Regions from separate parts of the Streptomyces gobiensis genome, predicted to be linked through region 2. Evidence: riboswitches for the same ligand, from Rfam matches in the RefSeq annotation. Region 2 holds a riboswitch; the other holds the start of a gene.

Region 1 (14,947 bases), 1.3 Mb from region 2:
GTACGAGCGCCGTCACCGCCGCCAGCAGCACCGCGGTTCCGACGACGGTGGGGACGGTGAGGTGCTCGCCGAGCAGGGTCACCGCGATCAGCGCGGCCGTAACCGGCTCGATCAGCACGATCAGCGAGGCGGTGGCGGCCCGCACCACGGCGAGCCCGGCGAAATACAGCCCGTAGGCGAGGGCGGTCGGGACGGCCGCGATGTAGGCCATCAGCCACAGCGAGCGGCCCAGCCCCTCCGCCTGCGGCCACATCCCCTCCACTCCGGCGAGCGGCAGCAAGAGCACCGCCGCGACCGCGAAGGCGGAGACACTGGTGGCGAAGGGATCGCCCGCACCGCCGGTACGTCCCAGGTGCCGGATGTAGAGGGTCATGGCGCAGTAGCCCAGAGCGGAGAGCAGCGCGTAGGCCACACCCAGCGGACGCACCGTGCCGGAGCCGTCGGCGCCGCCGAGCACCAGCACGCACAGCCCTATGAGGGTGCACACGACCGCGAGCGCTCCGCCCCGGCCGAGCCGCTCGGCCATCCACACCCGGGCGCCCAGCGCGACGAGCACCGGCGCCGCGCCGAGGGTGATCACCGTGGCGACCGCCAGTCCGGTGGCCTCCACGGCGGCGAAGTAGGCGACCTGGAAGACCGTGAAGCCGAGGCCCGTGAGGGCGATCCGGGTGATGCGGCGACGGCGTGGCTCGCCAACCGGTGCCGCGGCAGGCCGTCGGCGCAGCGCCCGTACGGCCAGCAGCAGGGCGAGTCCGCCGGCCACTCGCCAGAAGGTCAGTGCGATGGGGCCGAGCCCGCTGGTGTCGAAGAGCAGCGCGGCGGCCGCACCGGCGGTGCCCCAGGTGGTCGCGGCGATGATGACGAAGATCAGCCCCCGGCCCACAGGCGGGGTCGGGGAAGGGTGGTACTGCATGGAGGTGCTCCCGCGGAAGACATGGAAGGGTCGCGTGATCCCGTATGCGGGCAGCTACGACCTGCGCGGGCGGTCCGACATGGGACTCCGGCGCGGTCTTCCTCGGCTTGCCCGCCTTACGCGGCGGGCGGCGGAAGCACAGTCAAAGGCACGACCGGCACCCTACGAGGCCTGGACCTCCGCGGGCAACTCGGCTACGGGCTCGGCCGCTCCGCCCAGCGCCACCGGCTCTGGAGGGGCGGCCCTGGGCGTCGAGCTCTGCGCGACAAAGGCACCGGCGAGAACGACAGCGCCACCGAGGACCTGTGCGGCCGAAAGGTACTCGCCGAGCAGCACCCAGGCGAGCACCGTGGCGATGACCGCTTCAAGACAGGCGACAACCCCCGCCACTTGCGGGGACAGACGGCGGACCGCCACCACTCCGGTCAGATAGGCGGTCACCGTCGCGATCAGCACGATCCACCCCAGCAGCAGCGCGGCAGGCACCGGGGTTCCGTCCATCGCGGCCTTGCCGCCGAGCACCGGCCACTCCATGCCCCAGGGGCGGGCGATGATCGTAAGCACCCCGGCGCCGAACAGCAGCCCATAGGTGATGACACCGATCGGGTCCGGCGCCGGGCGGCCGTCCGGGTCGCCGCTGCCGTGGTCGGACAGGATGAAGTAGCCGACCTGGCAACAGGCGGCGCCAAGGGCGAGCAGCAGTCCGAGGAGATCGAAGCTCAGCCCGGTCCAGATCTCGACGACGCAGGTCAGACCACCCACAGCGAGCACCACACCCACGCCCGCCGCCCGGGTTACCGGCCGCCGTTGCACACAGCGCACCCAGCCCAGCACCAGTGCGGGTGCCAGATATTCGATAAGCAGCGCGACACCGACCGGGATACGGGAGATCGCCGCGAAGTAGCACGCCTGTACGCCAGCGACCGCGAAGAGCCCGAACCCGGCCAGCAGCGCGGGGCGTTCCCGCAGCAGCCCGCGGTGGTGCCAGGCGAGCGGGAGCATCACGAGGGCGGCTCCAGCGACCCGTAGCCAGGTCACGTGCAGTGGGTCAAGACCCGCCTCGATCAGTGGCTTCGCGGCTACGCCGGAGCCGCCGAAGGCGAAGGCCGAGAAGAGCGCGAGGCTGAGGCCAACGCTCCGGCCGGAGCGCACGGAGGTGACGGTGTTCGAGGCAGGCACCCGGTCATCATGCCCATCGGCATCATGAGTGTCGACCCTTTCACCCCTGACACGGGCCCCTGTCCAGCAGCCGTGCGGCCGGCGCGTCCCGGCCGACACCCGCGCGGTCCAGCACCTCGGCCGCCCGGCAGCCAGGATCGGCGGCCAGCGCCGCGAAGAGTCAACTCCCTCGGCCCGTGGGCGGCCGCGCGCCCCCGCCCGTTCCCAGGCGCCCACCATGGCCGTGGCCGCCGCCGGGGACCAGCCCGGCGCGACACCGTCGGCCACCACGGGCAGTGCTCCGGAGACGCCTGGCCTTCCGCCGTCACCCCCGGTGACGATTCATCGCCGCGCCGGGCCTCCTGTCGGCAAACCAATCCCGGTCCAGTTCCCGCGAATTGGCCTTGGCCCGCGCCGTCGGTGGACTTCTACGCTCAGCGGTCATGAAGATCTGTATCGTTGACGCCTTTACCGACCGTCCCTTCGCCGGGAACCCGGCCGCCGTGGTGCTGCTGGACTCCGGGCCCTTCCCCGAGGATGAGCAGCTCCAGCGGCTCGCCGCCGAGGTCAACCTCTCCGAGACCGCCTACGCCCACCCGCTGGCCCCGGGTTCCGAAGCAGACTGGGCACTGCGCTGGTTCGCCCCGGCTGCCGAAGTGAGTCTGTGCGGTCACGCGACCCTCGCCACCGCCCATGTCCTGCACACCTCCGGCCGGGCATCCGGCACCGTCCGGTTCGCCACCCGCAGCGGTGTCCTCAGCGCCGATACCGCTGCGGACGGGTCGATCACCCTGGACTTCCCGACCGCTCCGCTGACCCCGGCGCCGCTGCCCGAGGAGGCGGCCACGGCGCTGGGCGTGCAGGCTCTGTCCACCCACTACACGGGTCCTCAGGTCGGCGATTATCTGGTCGAGGTGGGCGATGAGAAGACCGTCCGCTCACTGGCCCCCGACTTCCCCGCGCTGGCCCGGCTCGGCGGACGCGGCTTCGTCGTCACCGCACGCGCCGACGACCCCGCCGGCGACTATGACTTCGTATCCCGCGGCTTCTTCCCGGCCGTCGGCGTCAATGAGGATCCGGTCACCGGCAGCGCACACACGGCCCTCGCGCCCTTCTGGTCCGCCCGGCTGAACCGTGCCGAGCTGACGGGCCTGCAGGTGTCAGCACGTACGGGGCTGGTACGCACCATGCTGCGCGAGGACCGCACACTGCTGACCGGCACCGCCGTCACCGTCATCGACGGGGAACTGCTCACCGGGCTCTGACGTACCGCACCGGGGGCGGATCAGGCCGTGGGCAGCCAGCCCACCTTGCGCGCCAGCAGCGCGTAGCCGGTGAAGGCCACGATGTCGATCATCGCGTGCGCCGCGACCAGCGGACCGAGCCGCCCCCAGCGCCGGTACAGCCAGACGAAGATCACGCCCATGGCCATATTGCCGACCAGGCCACCGATCCCCTGGTACAGGTGGTACGAGCCGCGCAGCACCGAACTCGCGGCGAGTGCCGCCATCGGGCTCCAGCCCAGCTGATCCAGTCTGCGCAGCAGATAGCCGACGACGATGACCTCCTCGACGACGGAGTTCTGCATCGCCGACAGGATCAGCACCGGGATTTTCCACCACACCTCCGGCAGCGACTCGGGGACCACGGTGAGATTGAACCCGGCCATCCGCGCGCCCAGATAGAGAAGCAGCCCACTGCCGCCGATCCCCGCCGCGACCAGCACACCCCAGCCCAGGTCGAAGCGGGGCCGCCGCAGATCGAAGCCGATCGCGCGCATCCCGGTCCGGCCACCCGGCCGCTCGCGCGTCAGCAGATGGGCGACGAGCAGAACCGGCACCAGCGCGGTGGTGATCCCGAAGAGCTGCCAGGACAAGTCGAGCCAGGGGCGGTCCGGGGCCAGTGATCTGTTGAGGGTCGCGGCCTGGTCCTTCAGACCTCCCGGCTTGGTCAGTGACCCGGCAAAACTGATCAGCGCCGAAACCGCGCTGGCGCCCAGCGAGAGGGCCAGCACCAGCAGGGTCTCGTGGTGCAGGTGCTGTCGCGACAGGCCGTCCTCGGGCAGGGAGAGCGTCGTTTCGCGTGGCTGTGACCGCACGCCTGCCTCCAGTTCAGCGACGGCTAGGGCCCTGGTGGCCAGCTGTGCACCGGCTCTCCGGTGCGTATCAGCTCACAGTACCGGCGGACCGCTGCGGCCAGCGCCTTCTCCCGGTCCAGACCGCCCTCCCGTGCCCGGTGGTAGGCGGCCGCCTGCCATGCGGCCCCGTTGGTGCGGCGGCGGCAGCGCTCGTCGATGACTCCGAGATAGCGGTCACGGTCAGCGGGCTCCACTCCCCAGGCGTCGAGCCCGGCGGCGGCCAGCGGCAGCAGCTCCTCCCGTACCAGCCGGTCCACCGGAACGGTCGTCAGGCCGCCGGCCCACCCTGCCCGCGGCCAGTGGAGCCGTGCGTCGATGCCGTGGCGGCAGGCGGCGTCGAAGTTCTCCTTCGCCGCGGCGAAGGGCATCCGCGTCCACAGCGGGCGCTGTTCATCGGCGAACGCGCGCACGAGCCCGTAGTAGAGGGCGGTGTTGGCGAGCACATCCGTCACCGTCGGCCCGGCCGGCAGCACCCTGTTCTCCACCCGCAGATGCGGTACCCCGTCGGCGATGCCGTAGACAGGCCGGTTCCAGCGGTAGACAGTGCCGTTGTGCAGCACGAGTTCGGCCAGGGACGGGATGCCACCGTCATCGATGATCCGTAGCGGGTCCTCCTCATCGCATATCGGCAGCAGCGCGGGGAAATAGCGCACATTCTCAAGGAAAAGGTCGTACGCCGACTCGATCCACCGCTCTCCGAACCAGGTCCGCGGCCGCACGCCCTGTGCGCTGAACTCAGGTGGACGGGTATCGGTGGACTGGAGGAACAGCGGTGCCCGGGACTCCCGCCACAGCTCGCGGCCGAAGAGGAACGGGGAATTGGCGCCCACGGCGACCTGCACTGCGGCGGCGGCCTGCGCGGCGTTCCACACATCGGCGAAGCGCCCCGGTGTCACCTGGAGATGCAGTTGCACCGAGGTGCACGCGGCCTCCGGGGCGATGGACCCGGAGACATAGGTCAGCCGCTCCACCCCCGCTATATCGAGCATGACCTCCTCGCCCCGTGCGGCCATGATCTGGTCGTTGAGGAGGGTGTAGCGGTCCGCCGCCGAGAGGTTCGCGGAGACCAGATCATCGCTGGTGAGGGTGGGCAGAATACCGATCATCACGATCCGTGCGGCGACCTCCCGGGCCTTTCGGTCGGCGTAGGCCAGGCCGGTCTGCAGCTCCTCGGCCAGCTGGTCGAAGACTCGCCCGGCCAGCTGGTGCGGCAGGATATTCACCTCGAGATTGAACTGGCCCAGCTCCGTCTGGAAATCCCGGCTGGCGATGCGCTCCAGCACTTGCGCGTTCATCATCCGGGGCATTCCGTCGGCATCGGCGAGATTCAGCTCTATCTCCAGCCCCATGAGGTTCCGTGGGCGGTCGAAGCGCCGCTGTGCGAGCAGCCGGTCCAGCCCTTGGAGGCACTGGTGGAGCTTGTCCCGGTAGCGCCGGCGATCCGTCAGGTCGAATCTGTCGGCCGCGACCTTCTCCCCCATCGATGGGTCCCTCCTCGGTTGGACGTGCCCGGATGATGCCCCGCGTTGTGATCGATAACTCCCGGGCACCCGGGGTAAGGTGGTCCGGGACGGCTCTGTGCAGGCACATTCCGGCGGCATAAGGCAGCGTCCAGGGCCTCACGCAATTTCCTCGTGATAACACCGGCCAGATTCAGCCGACCGTGCACGTATTCCATTCCGAGGCCAACGGCTCCGCCGCTTACACAGAAGCGTAGATATCGGATTGAAAATCCGTCTGAATACAGCCTTGCCAGAAATACGCAAGACAGCTAGAGGAAACACTCCTTGAACATGTGTCGTATAAACTCTGTGCATGAGGCCGTGACGTGACGCCCCATCGGTGCTGGTTCCCTCACGCCTTCCCGGCCCGCCCCGCGCGGTTCCGGTTCGCCGACAGCGTCGTCCGCGCCCCGCCGCGCACCACCGTGTCTCCCAAGTGAGAGGCGACCCACTATGCCCTTGCACGCTCCCCCGGCTCCCGCGCCCGCCCTGCGCAGTGTTCTTGCGGCCCTCGGTTCCCCCACCGCGGTCCGTGGTGCCCGCATTCCACCCGCGTTGCGTGCCGCTCGCGGCACCCTGAAGCCTGAACTCCCGCTGCCCGTACATGTCCTGACCGCTATAGCCGGGTCCGGGCCATCGCCCCGCACCCGGCTGACCGGCTGGCGCTTCCTGCTGCGCGGCTCGGGCGCCGCGGTGGGTACGGCCGAGACGACGTGCACCGCGGACGGCTGGGTCTTCTCCCAGTTCGGTGAAGGCCCGTATGTCGCGTCCACCGAGAACGCGCTGCGCCGCGCCGAGTCGCTGACCGCCTCATATCAGCCCCGGCTGCTGTCCGTACCAGAGCTCTACATGCTGACGCTGTGGCTGCACGCAGACACCGAGGCCGATGCCGCTGCGGGCGTCCTGGCTCCGGCAGACCTCCTCGTCCCGCTGTCCCCGGCGCCCCCCGGTATCGCTCCCGACCGGCAGCACCGGGTGGATGGACTGCTGCCGCTGCTGATCCACCGGGTAACCGCCCCACTGCTGCGCACCCCGGCCTGACGGCCCCTCGGAGGAGCGTGAGCGTGCCCCGCGACCGCACCGGTCGCGGGGCGCTCTGCTGTCCACCCCGAGCGGACTAGTCCTAACTGACCCCCCTACCACCCGAAAAGATGGTTCTTGTGTGGGCAACCGCTCACGCGGGTGACGCGTCATGCTCTAAAGAGGAGCGCTGTCTTGAAATGCCTGCGGAATGACCTCCGCAGGACGACACTGGGGACCAACACACAGAGCGAAACGGGGGCGCGGCCATGAATACCGACTCAAGCCGCAGGACACACACCGCAACGCAGCGAAAGAACTCCATCATGTGCCAGCATCAGCCACCCTGCCCATCAGCCGACTCCGCCGACCGGGAGGCCGCCCATCTTGTGGCGCACCACCCCGAGCAGGGGTGGAGCCTGCTGTGCAATGGCGTTCTCCTCTTCGAGGACACCGGTGAGCTGCTGCCGGACGGGCAGATCATCGCCCCGCACCGGCCGCTCGGCGCCGATCAGATCGCCACCGCCGCCTGACGCAAGCACGCAGCGGCTCCTTGACCGGAAAGAACCGGGCCCCCAGCGGCGCACCGCCGGGGGCCCTTTCGCAGTTCACATGTCAGGGACACGGGTCAGCCGTCGTACTCCTCCAGCGGAGGGCAGGAGCAGACGAGGTTCCGGTCGCCGTAGGCACCATCGATCCGCCGCACCGGAGGCCAGTACTTGTCCGAGGCGGCGGCAGCCCCAGCCGGGAAGGCCGCTTCCGCACGGCTGTACGGACGGTCCCACTCACCAGCGAGCTGGGCCGCCGTGTGCGGGGCACCGCGCAGCGGGTTGTTCTCCGTGCTCCACTCCCCCGTGCCCACCTTCTCGATCTCGGCGCGGATCGCGATCATCGCCTCACAGAAGCGGTCCAGCTCCGCGAGGTCCTCGCTCTCCGTCGGCTCGATCATCAGCGTCCCGGCCACCGGGAATGACATCGTCGGGGCGTGGAAGCCGTAGTCGATCAGCCGTTTGGCGACGTCGTCGATGCTGACGCCGGTCACCTTGGTCAGCGGCCGGACATCGATGATGCACTCATGCGCGACCAGGCCGCCCGGACCGGTGTAGAGCACCGGATAGTGCGGTTCAAGACGCTTGGCGATGTAGTTGGCGCTGAGCACCGCGACCTGGGTGGCACGGCGCAGCCCCTCGGCTCCCATCAGTCGCACATACGCCCAGGAGATCGGCAGGATCCCGGCCGATCCCCACGGTGCGGCGGAGATCGGCCCGATGCCGGTCGCCGGACCCGCCGCGGGCTGCAGCGGATGGTTCGGCAGATAGGGGGCGAGGTGAGCGCGCACCCCGACCGGGCCGACGCCGGGGCCACCGCCACCGTGCGGGATACAGAACGTCTTGTGCAGATTGAGGTGGGAGACATCCGCGCCGAACTTACCGGGCTTCGCCAGACCCACCAGCGCGTTGAGGTTGGCGCCGTCCACGTACACCTGGCCGCCCGCGTCGTGCACGGCCGCGCAGATGCCGGTGATGTCCTCCTCAAAGACTCCATGGGTGGAGGGGTAGGTGACCATCAGTACGGCCAGCTCCTCGCCGTACTTCTCGATCTTGGCGCGCAGATCCTCCGCGTCGACATCGCCGCTCTCGCCGGTCTTGATCACGACTACCTTCATCCCCGCCATCACCGCGCTTGCGGCATTGGTGCCGTGCGCGGAGGACGGGATGAGGCAGACGGTGCGCTGCGGGTCGCCGTTGGCCCGGTGGTAGGCGCGCACGGCCAGCAGACCGGCGAGCTCGCCCTGGGAGCCGGCATTGGGCTGGATGGACACCTTGTCGTAGCCGGTGACCTCGGCGAGCCGGTCCTCGAGCTCACGGATGAGAGTGAGGTAGCCGTCGGCCTGGTCGACCGGTGCGAAGGGGTGCAGTGCCCCGAACTGAGACCAGGTGACCGGCTCCATCTCGGTGGTCGCGTTGAGCTTCATGGTGCATGAGCCCAGCGGGATCATGCCGCGGTCCAGCGCGTAGTCCCGGTCCGCGAGCTTGCGCAGATAGCGCAGCATGGCGGTCTCGGAGCGGTGCTGGTGGAAGACCGGGTGGGCGAGGTACTCGTCATCGCGCAGCAGCGACTCGGGCAGCGCGTCGCCGGTCGCCGCGTCCAGCTCCGCTATGCCGGGGACATCGGAGCTCACGCCGAAGGCGGCCCATACGGCCAGGAGCTGGTCGCGTCCGGTGGTCTCATCGCAGGCGATTCCGACCTGGTCGGCGTCGGTCAGCCGCAGGTTGACACCCGCCTCGCGGGCGGCGGCCACCACCTCGGCGGCGCGGCCCGGCACCCGGGCGGTGACGGTGTCGAAGAAGACGCCGTGCACGACCTCGACGCCACCGGCCTTGAGCCCTTCGGCGAGCAGCGCGGCGTATCGGTGCGTACGACGGGCGATGGCGGCCAGCCCGTCCGGGCCGTGGTAGACGGCGTACATGCCCGCCATCACGGCGAGCAGTACCTGGGCGGTACAGATATTGCTGGTGGCCTTCTCCCGGCGGATGTGCTGCTCCCGGGTCTGCAGCGCGAGACGGTAGGCCTTGTTGCCGTCGGCGTCGACGGATACGCCCACCAGGCGGCCGGGCAGACTGCGGGCGAACTGCTCACGCACGGCCATAAAGCCGGCATGCGGGCCGCCGAAGCCCATCGGCACACCGAAGCGCTGGCTGGAGCCCACCGCGATATCGGCACCCAGCTCACCGGGCGAGGTGAGCAGCGTCAGGGAGAGCAGATCGGCGGCGACGGTGACGATCGCGCCCATCTCGTGCGCCTGCTCGATTACGGCACGCGGGTCGCGCACAGCCCCGGAAGCGCCCGGGTACTGCAGCAGCACACCGAAGACGCCCTGCTCGGCGACGTCGGCCGGGATGCCGTTGGTCAGATCCGCGACCACGACCTCGACGCCGGCCGGCTCCGCGCGGGTCTGAATGACAGCGATGGTCTGCGGCAGACAGTCGGCGTCCACCAGGAAGACGCCCTTCTTGACCTTGCCGACGCGCCGGGAGAGCGCCATCGCCTCAGCGGCGGCGGTGCCCTCGTCCAGCAGCGAGGCACCCGACGTCGGCAGGCCGGTCAGATCGGCGACGACGGTCTGGAAGTTGAGCAGCGCCTCCAGGCGGCCCTGGGAGATCTCCGGCTGGTAGGGGGTGTACGCCGTGTACCAGGCCGGGTTCTCCATGACATTGCGGAGGATGACCGGCGGAGTGAAGGTGCCGTAGTAGCCCAAGCCGATCATGGAGTCCAGTACCTGGTTACGCTCGGCGAGGCCGCGTAGCTCGGCGAGGACAGCAGCCTCGCTGCGCGCGCCCGGCAGCCCCAGGGCCTCGGTGCTCTTGATCACATCGGGCACGGCGGCGGCGGTCAGCTCATCCAGCGAGCCATAGCCGACCTGGGCGAGCATCTTGGCCTGGTCCTCGGCATCGGGGCCGATGTGGCGGCGCTCAAAGGGTGTGCCCTGCTCAAGCTCGGCGAGGGAGATGCGGTCTGTGGTCATCTGCGGAGGCCTCCTGGTCTGTGCGACCTGCGAGGGGCACCTTGGCGCGGGTGCCCGGACGGCCTCCCCCTCTGTCATCTCAACCTGAGAGTTTCACCGGCCCGCTGGTCGCGGTCCGGCTTTCACCGTCGGTGAGGAGGGGCTTTGGCACTGTGCCGTCCGTTGCCCGCCCTGCTTTCCAGAGTGACCTCGTCCGTGCGGTACGTGAGCCTGAGAGATTCCGGGGAGGGTTTGCTCCTTCGGCGCCTCCGGCGCTGCCGCCGGAGGACTCTCCCGCATGGGGTCAACAGCCATTTCCGAGCCTACCAGCGACGGGTTCGCAGGGGCTCTGGCCAGGTACTCGACTGGCCAGCAGGATAAAAGTGTCATTTCGTTGTCCTTAGGGACTCTTACGGAGCAATGGCTACCAGTTGGAGGGGCCGTGCAGACCGATATCGATCCACGGAGCCTGATCGGGCACAAGGCTTTTGACCGGGACGGAACCAAGATCGGCACAGTTGACGAGGTGTATCTCGACGATGCCACCGGAGAGCCGGAGTGGGCTGCCGTGCGCACCGGATTCTTCAGCCGTGACGCCTTCGTCCCCCTGGAACCCAGCGAGGTCGTTGACGACACGCTGCGTGTCCCGTTCGAGCGGGCACTTATCAAGGACGCTCCGGACTTCGGCGTGGGCCGCCATCTCTCTCCCGAGCAGGAGCTCCAGCTTTATCACCATTACGGACTGGACTTGCCCAGCGGCGGCGATCCGGCACGCCCGGAATCCGACCAGGGATTCGGCCGTATCGCCGGGTCCGAGGATGACTGACCGGCCGCCGATGCCGCCGTGGCAGGGCCGGGCACCAGTGGCAGCGGCTCGGCCGGGGCGAGCTCGGGGTCGTCTACCGGAAAGGTGCGTACTCTGCCAGGCGCTGAGCCCGGCTGCTCAAAACGCACGGTGACCCGGCCGACTCCGCTGCCCTGGACCCATCCCGGCCCGTACACCGTGTGCCGCACATCCGCCCCTGGCAGCCACCGCTGTGGCCGCCCCCGCGCGGCTACCAGCCCGGCGCCGTGCTCCCTGTCCGCCGCGCGGGGCTCGCTGTCGGACAGCTCCTGATCACCCCTGGTCGGCTCGGCTGTGGCCTGGGCGAAGAGGTCCTCCTGGGTGAAGTCGGCCAGCCCGCTCACGCCCACTCCCAGCAGCCGTACGCCCTCCGTGGTGTCCACCGTCTCGATCAGACGTGCGGCGGCCTCCCGGACGACCGAGGGGTCGTCGGTGGGGCCGCGCAGCGTCTCGGAACGCGTGAGCGTGGCGAAGTCGTAGCGCCGGACCTTGATCACGACGGTGCGTCCCGAGCGCCCGGACGCCCGCAGCCGCTGCGCACAGCGCTCCGCCAGCCGGCCGATCTCCAGCTGGACCCGGGTGCGGTCGGTGACGTCCACCTCGTAGGTGTCCTCGACGGAGACCGATTTCGACTCCCGCTCCGCCACCACCGGCCGGTCGTCGATACCCCTGGCCATGGCATACACCGAGGCCCCATGCGCCTTGCCGAGCAGCCGCAGCAGCTCCGCCTCCCCCGCCGCCGCGGTCTCCCCCACGGTGGTGATCCCGGCCCGCCGCAGGGTCTCGGCGGTGGCCGGTCCGACGCCAGGCAGCGTACGCACCGGGAGGGGGGCGAGCAGTTCCAGCTCCGCACCCGGCTCGATGACCACGAGCCCGTCCGGTTTGGCACGCTCGGAAGCGATCTTCGCGAGCATCTTGGTCCCGGCCAGCCCCACCGAGCCGCTCAGCCCCGTGGCGGCCCGGATCGCGCTGCGCAGTCCTTCCCCTGTCCGCCGTGCGTCGACCGAGGTGGCCGGTGTGCCGCCCGCCTCCAGATCGACGAACGCCTCGTCCAGGCTGAGCGGCTCGACCAGCGGTGACAGCCCGGCGAGCAGCCCCATTACGGTCTCGCTGACCTCCCGGTAGACGGCGAAGCGCGGGGTGAGGTAGGCAGCGTTGGGGCAGCGTCTTCGGGCCTGTGCGGTCGGCATCGCCGAGTGCACTCCGAACCGGCGTGCCTCATACGAGGCCGTCGCGACCACACCACGTGGACCGATTCCTCCGACGATCACTGGCTTCCCGCGCAGACTGGGCTTCGCCGCCTGTTCCACGGCGGCGAAGAACGCGTCCATGTCGAGATGCAGGATCGTCGGTGCGCCTCTCACACCGTCGATGCTGCCCTATGGGTCTGACATCGGCCCTCTGTCGGCGCCGCGCCGGTCAGCCCGCCCGGTTACGGCGTCGGGCCAGTTCATCGGCCGGATTGTTCCCGATCAGCGTCTCGCCGGTGTCCACGCGCTCGGCGTGCAGCTGGGACAGCGCGCTCTCCACATCCCGCCAGACCACCCCCACGGCGATACCGAAGATGCCCTGGCCCCCCTGCAGAAGGTCGACCACCTCATCCGGGGAGGAGCACTCATAGACCGTCGCACCGTCACTCATCAGCGTCATCCGGGTGAGGTCGCCAAGGCCACGGGCACGCAGATGCCGGACGGCGGCCCGGATGTTCTGCAAGGACACCCCTGTGTCCAGCAGCCGTTTGACGATCTTGAGGACGACAACGTCCCGGAAGCTGTACAGCCGCTGGGTGCCGGAGCCGTAGGCCGACCTGATGCTCGGTTCCACCAGGCCCGTACGCGCCCAGTAGTCCAGCTGCCGGTAGGTGATACCCGCCGCGGCACAGGCCGTGGGACCGCGGTAGCCGAACTGTTCCCGGGGTTGGGCCTCGGGCACCGGGGCGGGCTTGGCAGCGGGCTGCGCCGGGGCCCCGTACAGCGGATAGGTGCGGCTCCCCTCCAAGCCAGCCCTGCCGTCGCCGGTGCTTCTCACGCCGACCCTCCGTCCCTTCACGTCCCGTGAGTACACGTCCCGGGACCTGCCTCAATGACGGTAGGCAGTCACTTGGGGTGCGTCAACGATCGCCACACTCGGCACGCCGGGTGATAATCACCCTACGGGTGGTTTCGCGTGCCCGCAGCCCGGGAATGGACGCGGGATGGTCGCGGGCCCTGCGGGCTTACTGGCTGCTTGTACCGAAATCCTCGGGCGAGATCTGATCCAGGAACTCGCGGAACTTCTCCACCTCGTCCTCCTGCTCATCCGGGATCGCGATCCCCGCGTCGTCCAGCACCCCGTCGCTGCCGTAGATGGGCGTTCCAGTCCGCAGTGCGAGCGCTATCGCGTCGGATGGGCGGGCACTGACCTCGACTCCGCTGGCGAAGACCAGCTCGGCGTAGAACACCCCCTCACGGAGATCCGTGATGCGGACCGCGGTGAGTTCCTGTCCAACCGCCTCGAGGACGTCCTTGAAGAGGTCATGGGTCAGCGGACGGGCCGGGGTCATGCCCTGCTGGGCGAAGGCAATGGCGGTCGCCTCCCCGGGGCCGATCCAAATGGGGAGGTAACGGTCGCCTCCCACTTCACGCAGGAGCACGATCGGCTGGTTAGAGGGCATTTCGACCCGGACACCCACGACGTCGAGCTCGTTCACACAGCAACCCTAGGACGTGCGCCACCTGTTTGGGTAGTCGGGCTCCTCCCAACAGGCATCTTCTCAGTGTGCGCGTACCCGCAGCGCCGTCCTCACAAGCGCTGCGTGCAGCCGCACCGACAGCCCTGCCAGCTCCCGGGCCGTCGCCTCGGCATGGGCCCGCGTCTTGGGATTCCGGTGCCGACGCAGGGGGGCCACGATCTGCTCGACCAGGCCCGCCTCACGTTCCGCGGCCGCCTTTACGGCACGCAGGTGACGCGGTTCCAGACCGAACCGGCCCAGATCGGCGATAAGCCGTGCGACCTCCACGGCCTCCGCCTCGTAGCCGTCCTCGGCCACGGGACCGATCAGGCCGTATGACTCCCACTCGGCGAGCTGCCGGTCCTCCACCTCCGCGGCGGCGAGCAGCTCGGCACGGCCCATCCGTGCCGAGCTGACGGCCTCGGCCGGCCCCGGGGCGCTGTCCGGCAGGTCACACGGCGGGGCCTGCCCTGGCAGCGGCACCTGCTCGCCGCGGTCCAGCGCGTCCAGCTGCTCACGGATGACCTTCAGCGGAAGGTAGTGGTCGCGCTGCATCCGCAGCACATAGCTCAGCCGCTCGACGTCGCCCGCGCTGAACTTGCGATACCCGGAGGGGGTGCGCTGGGGCTCGATCAGGCCTTCCGACTCCAGGAACCGGATCTTGGAAATGGTGATCTCGGGAAATTCGTCACGCAGCAGATTGAGCACGGCCCCGATGCTCATGGGGCCGCTCTCCGCGGTGGCGGTGCCGCTTCCGGCACCGCCCGACGGTGTGTGAAGCATGAACCTTCCCTGCGGGGGTCAGATGCTCCGCTGGCTCGCGAAGAAGACCAGTCGGAACTTGCCGATCTGGACCTCGTCGCCGTTATTCAGCACGACCGAGTCGATCGGCTCACGATTGACATACGTGCCGTTCAAGCTGCCCACGTCCGAAACGGTGAAGCGGCCGTCCGGGCCACGCCGGAACTCCACATGACGGCGTGAGACGGTCACGTCGTCAAGGAAGATGTCGCTCTGCGGATGCCGTCCCACCGTGGTGAGCTCGCCATCCAGCAGGAATCGGCTGCCGGAGTTCGGGCCTCGGCGGACCACCAGCAGCGCCGACCCCATGGGCAGCGCCTCGACGGCCGCCAGGGCCTCGGGGGACAGCATGGGCGT
Region 2 (14,947 bases):
TCACGTCCTGTCTCCCGCCGTACTGGAGTCTTCCTGCCCCCTTGGCTATTGCCGGAACCGATCCTACGATGGACAGGGTCTAAGTCAAGAAGCGCATCAGGCCTGTATCCAATGGGAACTCGGACGTCCACGGGTGAACTTCGCGTATTCCACCGAACCTGGATAGGTGCACCGATATGAGTGACCTGCCGGAGCGACTGCGAGGGCGTGGCTGGCGGATGACCTCCCAGCGGCGTGTCGTTGCGGAGGTCCTCGACGGCGAACACATGCACCTCACGGCCGACGAAGTGCACGCCCGCGCGGCGCAGCGGCTGCCTGAGATCTCCCGGGCGACCGTCTACAACGCCCTGGGCGAGCTGGTCTCCCTCGGTGAGGTCATAGAGGTCTCCCCCGAAGGCCGCGCCAAGCGCTACGACCCCAACGCACACCACCCGCACCAGCACTTGGTGTGCTCCAACTGCGGCACCATCCGCGATGTCCACCCCACCGGCGATCTGCTCGCCGACCTCCCGACGGAGGAACGGTTCGGCTTCACGGTGTCCGAGGTCGAGGTCACCTACCGCGGGTTGTGCCCATCCTGCGCCTAGAACCGTTTCCTTGCGGACCTGGATACGCCCGTGGGGCACCCGCAGATCACGACGTCTCGAAACCGACCGCCCGCAGCCGACTCGCCGCGCCCCGGTCCAGCAGCACCACCGACACGCACCCCACCGGAACACGCCCCCGCTCGGCGTCCCGTACCAGCCGCCCCACCGCCCGGCAGTGGTGGGCGAAGGCGTACCGCGAGACGCCCCGGCCCCGCTCCCGCTGGCCGGCGAGCGCGGCCTCCGGCCGCACATCGAGCAGCAGCAGATGCAGGCCCCGGCCGCGCCGTGCCGCCTCCCGGGCCAGCCAGCGCCGCACCCAGGCCCGGGTGCCGCAGTCGTGGACGACGACGCTCCCGCCGGAGCGCAGCTCCCGCCACAGCCCGGCGTAGTGCGCGAGCCGTACCAGGGGGCGGTACACGGCGTACGGGAGGAAGCGCGGCATCCGCAGCGCCCAGCGGTCCCGGCTGTCCTGGGAGTCGATCCGGGACACCGCCACCGCCCGCTCGATCAGCGTGCTCTTGCCGCTGCCTGGCAGACCGGAGACCACAACCAGGTCACCCTCCTGGAAGGCCAGGTTCCGAGGCGTACGCCCCGCTCTGCCCCGCAGATCCCGTATGACCGGACCGGACCGCAGAGAACCGGTCCCCTCGCCACACAACGGCCCCGCCACCACGGCGGACCCCACCGCAGCAGAGCCCGACAGCTCCCGCACCACTACCCCCACCGACTCACCGCTCGTCATGGCGTACACACACAGAGACCGTAATGCGCGCAGGCTCAGGACCCGGCCGCAGGCCGTCCTCGCGGACCTCGCCTACTCATTCCGTGCCCTCCGCGGACCCCTCCGCCGCTGCGGCATCCGCGCAGTCATCCCGCAGCCCACTGATCAGACGGCCAACCGCCACAAGTAATGGCGCGGCCCAGCGATGCGAACCGACCAACTCGCCACCGCCTCAGGCCGCACTCCACCTCGCCGCCATCCTCATCTGTACCCGACGCTGACCCAAGAGACTGAGTCTAGCCGCGAGTTCGGGCCAGCCAGCCGGTGGCGGGTCTGCGGGTGACTGATCGTAACGGCCCGACCCGCCGCCGCTTCCGCCGACCTCGGCCGTCAGCAACGGGCGGTCACCCTCGCGCAGGCGCATGCGGCGCATCCCGAGGGACATCCCAGGGACTGTTCAGGGAGGGCCCCTCCCGTCAGCACTCGATGATGTTGACCGCCAGGCCGCCGCGGGCGGTCTCCTTGTATTTGACGCTCATATCAGCGCCGGTCTCCTTCATGGTCTTGATGGCCTTGTCGAGGGAGACATGGTGGCGGCCGTCGCCGCGCAGCGACATCCGGGCGGCGGTGATCGCCTTCACCGCGGCCATGCCGTTGCGCTCGATGCAGGGGATCTGGACCAGGCCGCCGACGGGGTCGCAGGTGAGGCCGAGGTTGTGCTCAATGCCGATCTCAGCGGCGTTCTCCACTTGCTCCGGCGAGCCGCCCAGCACCTCGGCGAGGCCGCCGGCGGCCATGGAGCAGGCAGAGCCGACCTCGCCCTGGCAGCCGACCTCAGCGCCCGAGATGGAGGCGTTCTCCTTGAAGAGCATGCCGATCGCGCCGGCCGCCAGCAGGAAGCGGACCACACCGTCTGCCCTTCCCGCGTCGCTGTCCCCGCCGGGCACGAAGTTGACGTAGTAGTGCAGCACCGAGGGGATGATGCCTGCCGCGCCATTGGTGGGGGCGGTGACGACCCGGCCGCCCGCCGCGTTCTCCTCGTTGACCGCCATGGCGTAGAGCGTCACCCACTCCATGGCGTGGGCCTCGGTGTGGCCCTCGGCGCGCAGCTGACGGGCGGAGGTCGCCGCGCGGCGGCGGACCTTGAGACCGCCGGGGAGGATGCCCTCCTGGGACATCCCCCGGGCCACACAGTCCCGCATGACCTGCCAGATCTCCAGCAAGCCCGCGCGGATCTCCGCCTCGGTGCGCCAGGCCTTCTCGTTCTCCAGCATCAGCGCGGAGACGGACAGGCCCGTCTCCCGGGTGAGCCGCATCAGCTCGTCACCGGTACGGAAGGGGTACGTGAGCTGGGTGTCGTCGAGCTTGATGCGGTCTTCGCCGACCGCGTCCTCGTCGACGACGAAGCCGCCGCCGACCGAGTAATACGTCTTCTCCAGCAGTGGGCGTCCCTCGGCGTCGTAGGCGAAGAGCGTCATGCCGTTGGCGTGATACGGCAGGGAGCGGCGCCGGTGCAGGATGAGATCGGTGTCGAAGGCGAAGTCGATCTCGTGGGCATCGCCGATCTCCGTGCCGAGCAGCCGCAGGCGCCCCGCTGAGCGGATACGGTCCACCTCGTCATCGGCGGTCTCGACATCGACGGTACGGGGGGAGTTGCCCTCCAGACCGAGCAGGACGGCCTTGGGCGTGCCGTGGCCATGGCCGGTGGCACCAAGGGAGCCGTAGAGCTCCGCGCGGACCGAAGCCGTCTGGGCCAGCACGCCTTCGTTCTTGAGACGACGCGCGAACATCCGGGCCGCGCGCATCGGGCCTACCGTGTGTGAGCTGGAGGGGCCTATGCCGATGGAGAAGAGGTCGAAGACGGAGAGGGCCACGTGGCGGACTCCTATGTCAGCGCTCGTGGTGTGAGCGGTGGTGCGACGGTGGACGCCTGGGCGCCCCGCTAGGGGTGGGCGGGGCGCCCAGGCAAGGATGCTGCTTGTTCTCTACTTGTTGTTCTCTGACGTGTTCAGGACTTGTTCAGGCCGGGGTACAGCGGGTGCTTCTCGGCGAGTGCCGAGACGCGCGTGGCCAGTGCCTTGGCCTTCGCCTCATCGAAGTCCGGCAGCAGCGCCTCGGCGATGATGTCCGCGACCTCCTGGAAGTCCTCCAGCTGGAAGCCACGGGTGGCCAGCGCCGGGGTTCCGATCCGCAGACCCGAGGTGACCATCGGCGGGCGGGGGTCGTTCGGGACGGCGTTGCGGTTCACGGTGATGCCGATCTCGTGCAGCCGGTCCTCCGCCTGCTGGCCATCGAGCTCGCTGTTGCGCAGATCGACCAGGACCAGATGGACATCGGTGCCACCGGAGAGCACGGAGACGCCCGCGTCCACCGCGTCCGGCCGGGTGAGCCGCTCGGCGAGTGCCTTGGCCCCCTCCAGCGTACGCTGCTGGCGCTCCTTGAACTCCTCGGTCGCCGCGATCTTGAAGGAGACCGCCTTCGCCGCGATGACATGCTCCAGCGGGCCACCCTGCTGGCCCGGGAAGACCGCGGAGTTGATCTTTTTGGCGTACTGCTGCTTGGAGAGGATGACGCCGCCGCGCGGACCGCCGAGGGTCTTGTGGGTCGTGGTGGTGACCACATCCGCGTGCGGCACCGGGTTGGGGTGCAGACCGGCGGCGACCAGGCCCGCGAAGTGCGCCATGTCCACCATCAGCAGGGCACCGACCTCATCGGCGATCCGCCGGAAGGCGGCGAAGTCGAGCTGACGCGGGTAGGCGGACCAGCCAGCGATGATCAGCTGCGGCCGGTGCTCCTTGGCGAGGCGCTCGACCTCATCCATGTCGACCAGACTGGTCTTCTCATCCACGTGGTAGGCCACCACGTTGTACAGCTTGCCGGAGAAGTTGATCCGCATGCCGTGGGTGAGGTGCCCACCGTGGGCCAGATCCAGGCCCATGATGGTGTCGCCCGGCTTGAGCAGGGCGAACATCGCCGCCGCGTTGGCGGAGGCGCCGGAGTGCGGCTGGACATTCGCGGCCTCGGCGCCGAAGAGCGCCTTGATGCGGTCGCGGGCGATGTCCTCGATGACGTCGACGTGCTCACAGCCGCCGTAGTAGCGGCGGCCGGGGTAGCCCTCGGCGTACTTGTTGGTCAGGACCGAGCCCTGGGCCTCCAGCGAGGCGACCGGAGCGAAGTTCTCCGATGCGATCATCTCGAGGGTGGACTGCTGACGGTGGAGCTCGGCGTCGACGGCGGCGGCGACGTCCGGGTCCACCTCATGGAGGGAGCTGTTCAGAAGCGACATCAGATCTTTGTTCCGATCGTGGTGTGCCGGGTGTGTGGGCTCAGTTAGCTGGTGAAGGCGGTGTACTCATCGGCGGAGAGCAGATCCTCCGGCTCTTCCGTGATCTTCACCTTGAACAGCCAGCCGCCCTCGAAGGGGGCGGAGTTCACCAGCGCCGGGTCGTCCACGACATCCTGGTTGGTCTCGGTGACCTCACCGGTGACCGGCGCGTAGAGGTCGCTGACCGACTTGGTCGACTCCAGCTCACCGCAGGTCTCACCCGCGGTGATGGTGTCGCCGACCTCGGGGAGCTGGACATAGACGACATCGCCGAGGGCGTTGGCCGCGTGCTCGGTGATACCGACCGTCGAGACGCCGTCCTCGGCGGCCGACAGCCACTCGTGCTCCTTGCTGTAGCGCAGCTGCTGGGGGTTGCTCATGACCTGGATTCTCCCGGATGAAGGGTGGTGGCTGTGAAAGGGGTCTTGACAGGTGGGACGGGCTCTACTGGTTGTACGGCTGTACCTGCTGGCTGTACCGGCGGTGCCTGCTGGGGTTCAGCGCTGCCGCTTGTAGAACGGCAGGGCGACGACCTCGTACGGCTCGTGGGTGCCGCGGATGTCCACGGCGACCCCCTCCGTACCGGGGGCGGCGTGCTCGGCGTCCACGTAGGCCATCGCGATCGGCTTGCCCAGGGTGGGTGAGGGGGCCCCGGAGGTGACCTCGCCGATCACCGTGCCGTCCGCGGCCACCACGGGGTAGCCGGCGCGGGGCACCCGGCGGCCTTCGGCGATCAGGCCCACGAGCTTGCGCGGGGGGCTGGTCTCGGCCCGCTTGGCGGCGGCCTCCAGCGGCGTACGGCCGACAAAGCGGCCGTCGTTTGTTGTCTTCTCGAACTTCACCACCCGGCCCAGACCGGCGTCGAACGGTGTCGTGGCGGTGGTCAGCTCATGCCCGTACAGCGGCATACCCGCCTCCAGGCGCAGGGTGTCGCGGCAGGACAGACCGCACGGCACCAGGCCGGCGTCCTCGCCCGCCTCGGACAGCGCGTTCCACAGCTTCTCGGCGTCAGCCGGGGATACGAAGAGCTCGAAACCGTCCTCGCCGGTGTAGCCGGTGCGCGCGATCAGCGCGGAGACCCCGGCGACCGTGCCCGGCAGGCCCGCGTAGTACTTGAGCCCGTCCAGATCGGCGTCGGTCAGGCTCCGCAGAATTCCGGCCGCCTCGGGGCCCTGCACCGCCAGCAGCGCGTAGGCGTCCCGGTCGTCCCGTACGGCCGCGTCGAAACCCCCCTGGCGGTCGGTGAGCGCGTCCAGCACCACCTGGGCGTTGGCGGCGTTGGCGACCACCATGTACTCCCGCTCGGCGAGGCGGTAGACGATCAGGTCGTCCAGGATGCCGCCGTTCTCGTCGCAGATCATGGTGTAGCGGGCCCGGCCGGGCTTGAGCGCTGACAGATTGCCCACCAGCGCGTAGTCCAGCAGCTCACCGGCGGCGGGCCCGGTCACGGTGATCTCTCCCATATGGGAGAGATCGAAGAGCCCGGCGCGGGTGCGTACCGCGTTGTGCTCATCGCGCTCGCTGCCGTAGCGCAGCGGCATGTCCCAGCCCGCGAAGTCGGTCATGGTCGCGCCGAGCGCGCGATGCACGGAGTCGAGGGCCGTATGGCGGGTGGTGTGACGGGGCGGTTCAGACATTTCTGGCTCCCAGGCAGGGGCGGACACGTCCTCCCCATCTGTCATCGGAACCTGAGAGGTTCGCCGCAGGCCCGTTCGGGCCACGGCTTGCACCTTGGGTGGGGATTCGCGCCTTCCCAGGCGCGAAACCCACTTTTCAGATCTGCCTCACCCGCGCGGTACGGGGCCTGAGAGATTCAAGGGAGGACTTGCTCCTTCGGCGCCCGGCACCCTCGTTGACCAGGGGTGCGGGGACTCTCCCGCGCAGGTTCAAACGGCCGGTATGGAGTTTGCGGGCTCATCATGACATGGGCTACGGGCGGGTGGCCATGCACACGGCCCGCCACCGGTGGGCAGTGGCGGGCCGTGTCCGGGGACACACCGGGGACGCAGACCGGGGACAGACCGGGAGAGGGGAGGGGAATCGGGTCAGCTCGGCAGCTCCGGCAGGTCCAGGTCTGACAGGTCCAGCTCCGGCAGGCCGTCGGTCGGCAGATTGGGGCGATCGGGCCGCTGCGGCGAGTCGCCGGAATTCGGCTGGGGCAGGTTGGCCCCGTCTCCCAGGCCCTGCAGCGCGTCCAGCAGGCTCTTGAGGACGTTTCCCAGCGTGGAGACGAGCTCGTCGAGGAGGTCGTTCGGCTGCGCTCCGGCGCTGACTCCCTTGCTCTGTTTATCCAGCTTGTCGAGCGTGTCCAGCATGGCCTCGACCTCGGCCGTGGACTCGTCGAACTTGCCCATCGGGTCCGTGACGGCCTCGATATGGCGGAGTTCCTTCTTGACGGCCCGGACGTGCTTGGTGACATCCGGCGTACGGCCGTCCTCTTTGGCCCTGACCACCTCACTGAGCAGAGCCATGGTGGCGGATCTGATGTCGCGTGCGGAGTCCATGAGTTCCGCCTGCCGACCGGTCGCATCGGCGCTCAGCAGCGAGGCGTGGGCGGCGGCGCGCAGGGATCGCTCCGCGGATGTCGCGGCGCCCGCGGCCACGGCGGGGCCGAGGACGAGAGCGCCCGCCAGCGCGGCGGCGAGAGCGGCGGAAGCCGTCATGTTCCGGTGCATGGGGCAGCACCTCCAATTCGTCAGAGTGGGAGTTCCACACTTCAACGGGGTTGCACGTTCCGCAACCGGACAGCGGCTGTACGTGACCATCCGGGTTACGCCACCGCCGCTGCCCCTCTTGTCGAGCTTGTCGTGGCCGCGGCTAGGGTTTCGCTTATGACCGCTCCGCAGCAGCCACAGCACTTCGGGCCGGGCCACGGCGGTGGCTGGCCCGGCAATGAGCTGGAGGAAACCCTCGCAGCGTCCCTCGGCGTCCCGGAGGCGGGCGCCCGGCTGCTGGAGGTGCTGGGCCGCAGCAGCCTGTGGGTGCCGCTGCCGGAGGGCGGCGGCCCGGACAGCTCCGACCTCGATCTGCCGACCATGCAGCTGGGTGATGCGCCCTACGTCCCGGTCTACAGCTCCGAGCAGCAGTTCCTGCAGTGCGTACGCACGCCGATGCCGTTCGCCATCGTGTCCGCCCAGGAGCTCGCGCGCGGACTGCCACCGCAGGTCGGTATCGCTGTGAACCCGGAGGGCGCGGTCGGTGTGCCACTGCCCCCGGCGGCGGTCGCGGAGCTGTGCAAGGACGGCGGCGCCGAGCGTATCCCCGGGGCACCGAGCGGCGCCCGAATGCGGCTGTTCGAGCCGGACTGGCAGGAGGACCCGGTGGACTTCCTCACGGCCGCCGCGGGCGAGTTCGCGATGTTCCCGCCGGTACGCACCGCACGGCGCGGTCTGGCCAGTGCGGAGGGCGATCCGCCCGCGCTCTTCATCGGGGTTGAGCTCGACCTGCTCGACCCGGAGTCGCGCCAGGGCGCCCATGACGCGCTGGCGCGCGCGCTCGGTCGCCAACCGGTCAAGTGGCCGGTGCAGTTGGTGCTGCTGGACGCGGCGCAGGATCCGGTGGTGGAGTGGATGCGCCAGTGTGTGCGGCCTTTCTACAGCCGGAGCCCTGCCGCTTCCGGCTCGTAAGCTGGTTGGATGTCGGGGGCGGGTGCGCACACGCGTGCCCTGGGGCAGGTGACCGAAGTTGAGAAGGGGCGGGCCACGTGAGCGCGGCTGAAAGCGTCGAGGAGCTGCTGCACCAGGTGTCGCCCGGTCGGTATGACGCCTACGAAGCGCTGCTGCGCGCCCTCGCCGACGGTCAGGTGTGGATGCTGCTCTGGCACGGCCGACCCGGTGCGCCCGATGCCCAGTACGGGAACATGGAGGTGGCCGGGCATGGCTACGCGCCCTGTGTCACCTCCGCCCAGGAGCTGGCGGCCTCCGGCTGGAACCGTGCGCACGAAGTGATCGGCGGACGGGACATCGCCGCCGCGCTCTTCCCCGACCGCTGGGGGCTCTGGCTCAACCCGCACGCACCGGGCGGCGGCGTCGGCGTCCCCTGGCTCGATCTGCGCCGGATCTCCGCCGGCCTGGACCGGCTGCCCGCCGGCCCGCTGCGCATCGGTGAACCGTCCCTGGACATCCCGCAGTTCTACGCCCAGCTCACCCACAACGCACAGCGCACCCCCGCGGTGCGCAGTCTGCGCCGGGCCTGGGTGCAGCCCGCCCTGGGCGCCGCGTACCTGGTGATCGGTCTGGATCTGTACGACGCCAGCCAGCAGGCCGTGGAATCGGTGCGCTTGATGATGAGTCAGTCCATCGGCGCGGTGCCCGACGGACTGCCGGTTTCCACGGTCGCGATGTCCGATGACTACGACCCGGTCGCGATGTGGCTACGGGCCAACTCACGCCCCTTCTTCGACCGTGACGCCCACGGCGCGGCCAACCCGAGCGCGGCCGCCGCACCCGGATACGGATACGGCTACCCCCGGCCGTACTGAGACTCCGGTACGGAAATGTCCAACTACCGCCTGTTGTCTGACAGGGCAGGGTCTCAGCTCGGTATCGCCGACATGAGAACGGTTCACACCTATGTAGATGCACAGTAATGTGCGGGCGACCAACATGTCTGAACCACCACTGACCCCTGAGGTGGAGTATGCGCATAGCCAGATCCCGGGTCGTCCAGACGATCGCAGCCACCCTTGCGGTCGGAGTGATTGCCACTGGATGCGCCAGCGAGCGAGGCGATGAAGGCAGCGACAAGCCTTTCGTGTTCGGCGCTCCTGGCGACCCAGCCGCTCTGGATCCGTCGATCACCAGCGACGGGGAGACATCCCGAGTCACCCGTCAGGCTTTTGAGGCTCTGCTTGAGCACGAGCCGGGCGGCACTGAAATCGTTGGCGGACTGGCCGAGAAGTGGTCGAGTAACGACGCAGGCACAGAGTGGACATTCAACCTCCGTAAGGGGGTCAAGTTCCACGACGGTGCGAAACTCACCGCTGAGGCGGTGTGCAAGAACTATGACCGCTGGTACAACTGGTCGGGGACTTACCAGCTCGACGCCCTCTCATACTACTGGCAGAAGGTCTTCGGCGGATTCGCGAAGAACGAGAACGAGGATATCCCCGAGGCCAACTACGACGGATGCACCGCAGCGGACGAACTGACCGCGGTCATCAAGGTCAAGAAGCCCACGGCCAATCTGCCGGGCGGATTCTCCCTGCAGTCGCTCGCCATCCATTCGCCCAAGTCCATTGATGCCTATGAGAAGGACAAGCCCAGCGGCAAGGGCGATGCGATCAACTACCCCAAGTACAGTCAGGAGGCCGGTACGGTCGCCGGCACCGGGCCGTTCAAGATAGTCAAGTGGAACAAGGGCAACAAAGAAGTCACTCTCGAGAAGTTCGATGACTACTGGAACGAGAAGGGCAAGGCCCGCATAGACAAGCTGGTCTTCCGCACCATCGACACCGAGGCCGCCCGCCGCCAGGCTCTGCAGAGCGGGGACATCCACGGCTATGATCTGGTCGCCCCCTCGGATGTGAAGACGCTGGAGAAGGACGGTTTCCAGGTCCCGGTCCGAAGTGTCTTCAACATCTTCTATCTGGCCTTCACCGAGGATTCGCACAAGGCCTTCGCCAAGAAGGACGTCCGCACCGCCGTCATGCACGCCATCGACCGCGAGAACATCGTGAAGACTCAGCTGCCGGAAGGCGGCAAGGTCGCCACCCAGTTCATGCCCGACACCATCGATGGCTACTCGGACCGAGTGAAGACGTACGCACATGACCCGAAGAAGGCCAAAGACCTGCTCGCCAAGGCGGGCGAAGAGGATCTGACGGTCGAGTTCTGCTACCCGACCGAGGTAACCCGCCCCTATATGCCGGCGCCCACCGACATGTTCCAGATCATGAAGTCCGATCTGGAAGGTGTGGGCATCAACGTCAAGCCCAAGCCGATGAAGTGGACCCCGGACTACGTCGACACCACCCGCGACGGTGGATGCCAGATCTACCTGCTGGGCTGGACCGGTGACTTCAACGACGGCTACAACTTCATCGGGACCTGGTTCGGCAACTACCAGAAGGAGTGGGGCTTCCGCGACGACAAGGTATTCGACGCGGTGAAGGCCGCAGGCAGCGAGCCGGATGCCGAGAAGCGGGTCGAGCTCTACAAAAAGGCCAACGAAATCATCATGGACTACCTCCCGGGCGTGCCGATCTCCTCATCGCCACCGGCCATCGCATTCGCCAAGGACGTGAACCCACCGAAGCTCTCCCCGCTGACGCAGGAGAACTTCGCTGAGGCTTCCTTCAAGTAACAGCACATCGCGCAGGTCCGCCCGGCCACGGCACGTCGGTGGCCGGGCGGACCTGGCTATGAGGGGAAAGAAAGGGGGCATCGCGGGGTGTTGCGTCTCATCGTTCGAAGACTGCTGCAGCTCATTCCCACCCTGCTCGGCCTGTCGGTTCTGCTGTTTCTCTGGCTGAACCGACTGCCGGGCGGTCCGGCGGCGGCCATGCTGGGAGAACGGGCGACCGCGGAGCAAAAAGCGCGGATCGAGGCCGCACTCGGGCTCGACCAGCCGGTGTGGGTCCAGTACGGCCGCTTTCTCAGGCGGCTGACCGAGCTGGATCTGGGGACGTCATCGCAGACCGGCCAGCCAGTGTGGGACGAGTTCGTCAGACGGTTTCCGGCCACGGTGGAGCTTGGTGTCTCGGCCATGGTGATCGCCGTCCTCCTCGGCATTCCGCTCGGGTACTTCGCGGCCCGGCGGCGCGGCAGCTGGCTGGATGTGACCGCGGTGTCCGGTTCCCTGATCGGCATCTGTATCCCGGTCTTCTTCCTCGCCTTCATCCTCAAGGCGATCTTCGCCGTCAACCTGGGCTGGTTTCCCAGCTTCGGCCGCCAGACCACCGGTATCAACGCCACCGAGGTGACGGGCTTCTACGTCCTGGACGGCATCCTCACCGGTGAGCTCGACGCGAGCGGCGATGCCCTGATGCATCTGGTGCTGCCCGCGCTGGCGCTCTCCTCCATTCCACTGGCCATCATCACCCGCATGACCCGCGCCAGCGTGCTGGAGGTGCTCAGCGAGGACTACGTCCGCACCGCTGAGTCCAAGGGCCTGCAACAGCGGGTGGTGCGCGGCCGGCATGTGATGCGCAACGCCCTGCTGCCGGTGATCACCGCCATCGGCCTGCTGACCGGTGGTCTGCTTTCGGGGGCGGTTCTCACCGAGTCGGTCTTCGCCTTCGGTGGCGTCGGCTCGTTCATCCGTACCGCCATCGATGCCCGGGACTACCCGGTGCTCGTGGGATTCATCATGTTCATCGCGCTGGCCTACGTCCTTATCAACCTGCTGGTTGACCTGGCCTACAGCGTTATTGACCCGAGAGTGCGGGTGCACTGATGAGTACCAGGACCGACAAGATAGACCGGCTCGCGGAGCTCACCGCGGAGCATGAGGCCACCAGCGGCGGCAGCCTGTGGGTCGAGGCCATGCGCCGACTGCGCGCCAGCAAGATGGCTCTCATCGGCGGCATCGTCATCGCGGTGTTCGTCGTCCTCGCCGTCCTCGGCCCGTGGATCGCCCCGTACGACCCCACCGCCCAGACCTGGCGCGGCGAGGTATTCCGCAACCAGGGCATCTTCGTGGGGGCGCGCGGCGAGAACTGGTTCGGACTGGACCACCTGGGCCGCGACGAGTTCTCCCGGGTGCTGGTGGGCGCGCGGCAGACGCTGCTCGTCGGCGTGGTGGCCACGCTGCTCGGCTTCACCGTGGGCGCCCTGATCGGCGGAGCCTCCGGCGCCGCCATGACGCTGGGCGGCAGGATCGGCCGCCGTATCGACACCGTCATCATGCGCTTCATCGACATGATGCTGGCGCTGCCCTCGCTGCTGCTCGCGGTCAGCATCGCGGCGATCATGGGGCAGAGCCTGCTGACCGTCATGATCGCCGTGGGGGTGGTGCAGATCCCCATCTTCGCCCGGCTGTTGCGCGGTGCGATGCTCGCCCAGGGCGGCTCCGACTATGTGCTCGCCGCCCAGGCGCTGGGGGTACGCAAACGCCGTATCGTGCTCGCCCATGTGCTGCCCAACTCGCTGAGCCCGGTGATCGTACAGGCCACACTCAGCCTCGCCACCGCCATCATCGAAGCCGCCGCGCTCTCCTTCCTGGGCTTGGGAAATCCGGACGCGGCCGTGCCCGAGTGGGGTGTCATGCTGGCTCAGGCGCAGGTTTTCATCGACAGCGCGCCCATGCTCGCGGTCTATCCCGCAGTGGGCATCATCGTCACTGCCCTCGGCTTCACCCTGCTGGGCGAGGCCATGCGGGAAGCCCTCGACCCGAAATTGCGGAGTTGATGACATGTCGTTGCTTTCCGTGGACGAACTGACCGTCACCTTCACCGGGCGCGGACACCGCGATGTGCGGGCCGTGTCGGGGGTGTCCTTCTCCGTTGACCAGGGCCAAGTCGTAGGCCTGGTGGGGGAGTCGGGCTGTGGCAAGAGCGTCACCTCCCTGGCCCTGATGGGGCTGCTGCCCGACCGTGGGGTCACGGTCGGCGGCCGGGCCGACTTCGACGGCACCGATCTGCTCTCCCTGAGCAGTGGCCGGATGCGCGATCTGCGTGGCTCCCAGCTGGCGATGATCTTCCAGGACCCGCTGTCCTCGCTCAACCCGGTGGTGCCCATCGGTGTGCAGGTCACCGAGATCCTCAACCGGCACCGGGGCATCAAGGGCGAGGCGGCCCGAAAGGAGGCCGCCGCACTGCTGGACCGGGTGGGGATTCCGGACCCGGACCGGCGGCTGAAGGAGTATCCGCATCAGCTCTCCGGCGGTATGCGGCAGCGGGCCCTCATCGCGATGGCGGTGGCCTGCGCGCCCCGGCTGCTGATCGCCGATGAGCCGACCACCGCCCTCGATGTGACCATCCAGGCGCAGATCCTGGAACTTCTGAAGGAGCTCGTCGACCAGGAGGGCACCGCACTGCTGATGATCACCCACGATCTGGGGGTGGTCGCCGGGCTGTGCGACCAGGTCAATGTGCTCTACGCGGGCAAGGTGGTGGAGTCCGCCGAGCGGCGGCCGCTGTTCGCGGCGCCCACCCACCCGTACGCCCATGGGCTGCTGGAGTCGATCCCACGGCTGGACGCCCCGCACGGTGAGCCGCTGAACCCGATCCGGGGTTCCATCAACGACACGATCGCCTGGGACGACGGCTGTGCCTTCGCACCCCGCTGCGACTTCTACACCATGGAGTGTCTGACGGGGACTCCCGAACTGACAGAGCCACGGACGGCCGGGCACCAGGTCCGATGCGTGAACCCGGTGCTGTCCAAGAGCGCCACGGATCTGGAGAAGACGGAGGCCAGCTCATGAGCCTGCTCGAACTGGACGGTGTGAAGGTCCACTTCCCGGTCAAGAAGGGCATCTTCTTCGACCGTACGGTCGGCCATGTCTACGCCGTTGACGGTGTCTCGCTCTCCGTCGCGCCCGGTCAGACATACGGCCTGGTCGGTGAGTCCGGCTGTGGCAAGACGACGCTCGGCCGGGCCATTCTGCGGCTGGTCGACATCACCGCTGGCGACGTCGTCTTCGACGGCACGGACCTGGCGAAGCTGCCGGATGAGGAGATGCGCCGCTTCCGCCGCCGGCTGCAGATGGTGTTCCAGGATCCGCTGGGCAGCCTCAACCCGCGGCAGAACATCGAGTCGATCCTCTCCGAGGGCATGGCCGCGCATGGCATCGGCGCCGACCAGGAGGAACGGCGCGGCAGAATCCAGCAGATCCTGACGAAGGTCGGTCTGCCGACGAACGCGCTCTCCCGCTATCCCCATGAGTTCTCCGGCGGACAGCGGCAGCGCATCGGCATCGCCCGTGCGCTGGTGCTGGAACCGGACGTGATCATCTGTGATGAGCCGGTCTCCGCGCTGGATGTGTCCATCCAGGCGCAGGTGATCAACCTGCTGGAGGAGCTGCAGGAATCCATGGGCCTGACCTATGTGGTCATCGCCCATGACCTGGCCGTGGTGCGGCATATCTCCGATGTCGTCGGGGTGATGTACCTGGGCTCGCTGGTGGAAGAGGCGGCCAGCGACACGCTGTACGCCGAGCCCAAGCACCCGTACACCAGGGCGCTGATGTCGGCCGTGCCGGTGCCCGATCCAGCGGTCGAGGACAGCCGGGAGCGCATCCTGCTCACCGGCGATCTCCCCTCACCGGCGAATCCGCCCACCGGATGCCGCTTCCACACCCGGTGTCCCTGGAAGCAGGAGAAGCTCTGTGCCACCGAACGCCCGGAGCTCAAGGACCTCGGTGGCGGCCACA

Evidence for each region. Region 2 has a riboswitch for glycine ahead of gcvT (glycine cleavage system aminomethyltransferase GcvT). Riboswitches for the same ligand answer to the same signal wherever they lie in the genome.
Region 1: another riboswitch for glycine. It lies ahead of gcvP (aminomethyl-transferring glycine dehydrogenase); the one in region 2 lies ahead of gcvT (glycine cleavage system aminomethyltransferase GcvT).

Annotation. Positions count from the first base shown of each region.
Region 1 is NZ_CP086120.1:5,527,653-5,542,599, reverse strand. It holds partial or broken gene test1122_RS25795 (DMT family transporter) at 1-913, opposite strand, end outside; gene test1122_RS25790 (EamA family transporter) at 1,076-2,092, opposite strand; gene test1122_RS25785 (PhzF family phenazine biosynthesis protein) at 2,515-3,336, shown strand; gene test1122_RS25780 (CPBP family intramembrane glutamic endopeptidase) at 3,357-4,169, opposite strand; gene test1122_RS25775 (glutamate-cysteine ligase family protein) at 4,193-5,689, opposite strand; gene test1122_RS25770 (hypothetical protein) at 6,164-6,751, shown strand; gene test1122_RS25765 (DUF5999 family protein) at 7,057-7,263, shown strand; gene gcvP (aminomethyl-transferring glycine dehydrogenase) at 7,359-10,256, opposite strand; glycine riboswitch at 10,445-10,542, opposite strand; gene test1122_RS25755 (PRC-barrel domain-containing protein) at 10,678-11,061, shown strand; gene test1122_RS25750 (DNA polymerase IV) at 10,971-12,443, opposite strand; gene test1122_RS25745 (MerR family transcriptional regulator) at 12,499-13,107, opposite strand; gene test1122_RS25740 (bifunctional nuclease family protein) at 13,295-13,768, opposite strand; gene ftsR (transcriptional regulator FtsR) at 13,832-14,572, opposite strand; gene test1122_RS25730 (FHA domain-containing protein) at 14,591-14,947, opposite strand, start outside.
Region 2 is NZ_CP086120.1:4,218,348-4,233,294, forward strand. It holds gene test1122_RS19745 (Fur family transcriptional regulator) at 177-587, shown strand; gene test1122_RS19750 (AAA family ATPase) at 634-1,329, opposite strand; partial or broken gene test1122_RS19755 (IS5/IS1182 family transposase) at 1,361-1,589, shown strand; gene test1122_RS19760 (L-serine ammonia-lyase) at 1,785-3,182, opposite strand; gene glyA (serine hydroxymethyltransferase) at 3,317-4,594, opposite strand; gene gcvH (glycine cleavage system protein GcvH) at 4,639-5,013, opposite strand; gene gcvT (glycine cleavage system aminomethyltransferase GcvT) at 5,131-6,270, opposite strand; glycine riboswitch at 6,299-6,416, opposite strand; glycine riboswitch at 6,417-6,522, opposite strand; gene test1122_RS19780 (hypothetical protein) at 6,679-7,308, opposite strand; gene test1122_RS19785 (enhanced serine sensitivity protein SseB) at 7,465-8,259, shown strand; gene test1122_RS19790 (enhanced serine sensitivity protein SseB C-terminal domain-containing protein) at 8,337-9,113, shown strand; gene test1122_RS19795 (ABC transporter substrate-binding protein) at 9,272-10,936, shown strand; gene test1122_RS19800 (ABC transporter permease) at 11,024-12,028, shown strand; gene test1122_RS19805 (ABC transporter permease) at 12,028-12,981, shown strand; gene test1122_RS19810 (ABC transporter ATP-binding protein) at 12,986-13,999, shown strand; gene test1122_RS19815 (ABC transporter ATP-binding protein) at 13,996-14,947, shown strand, end outside.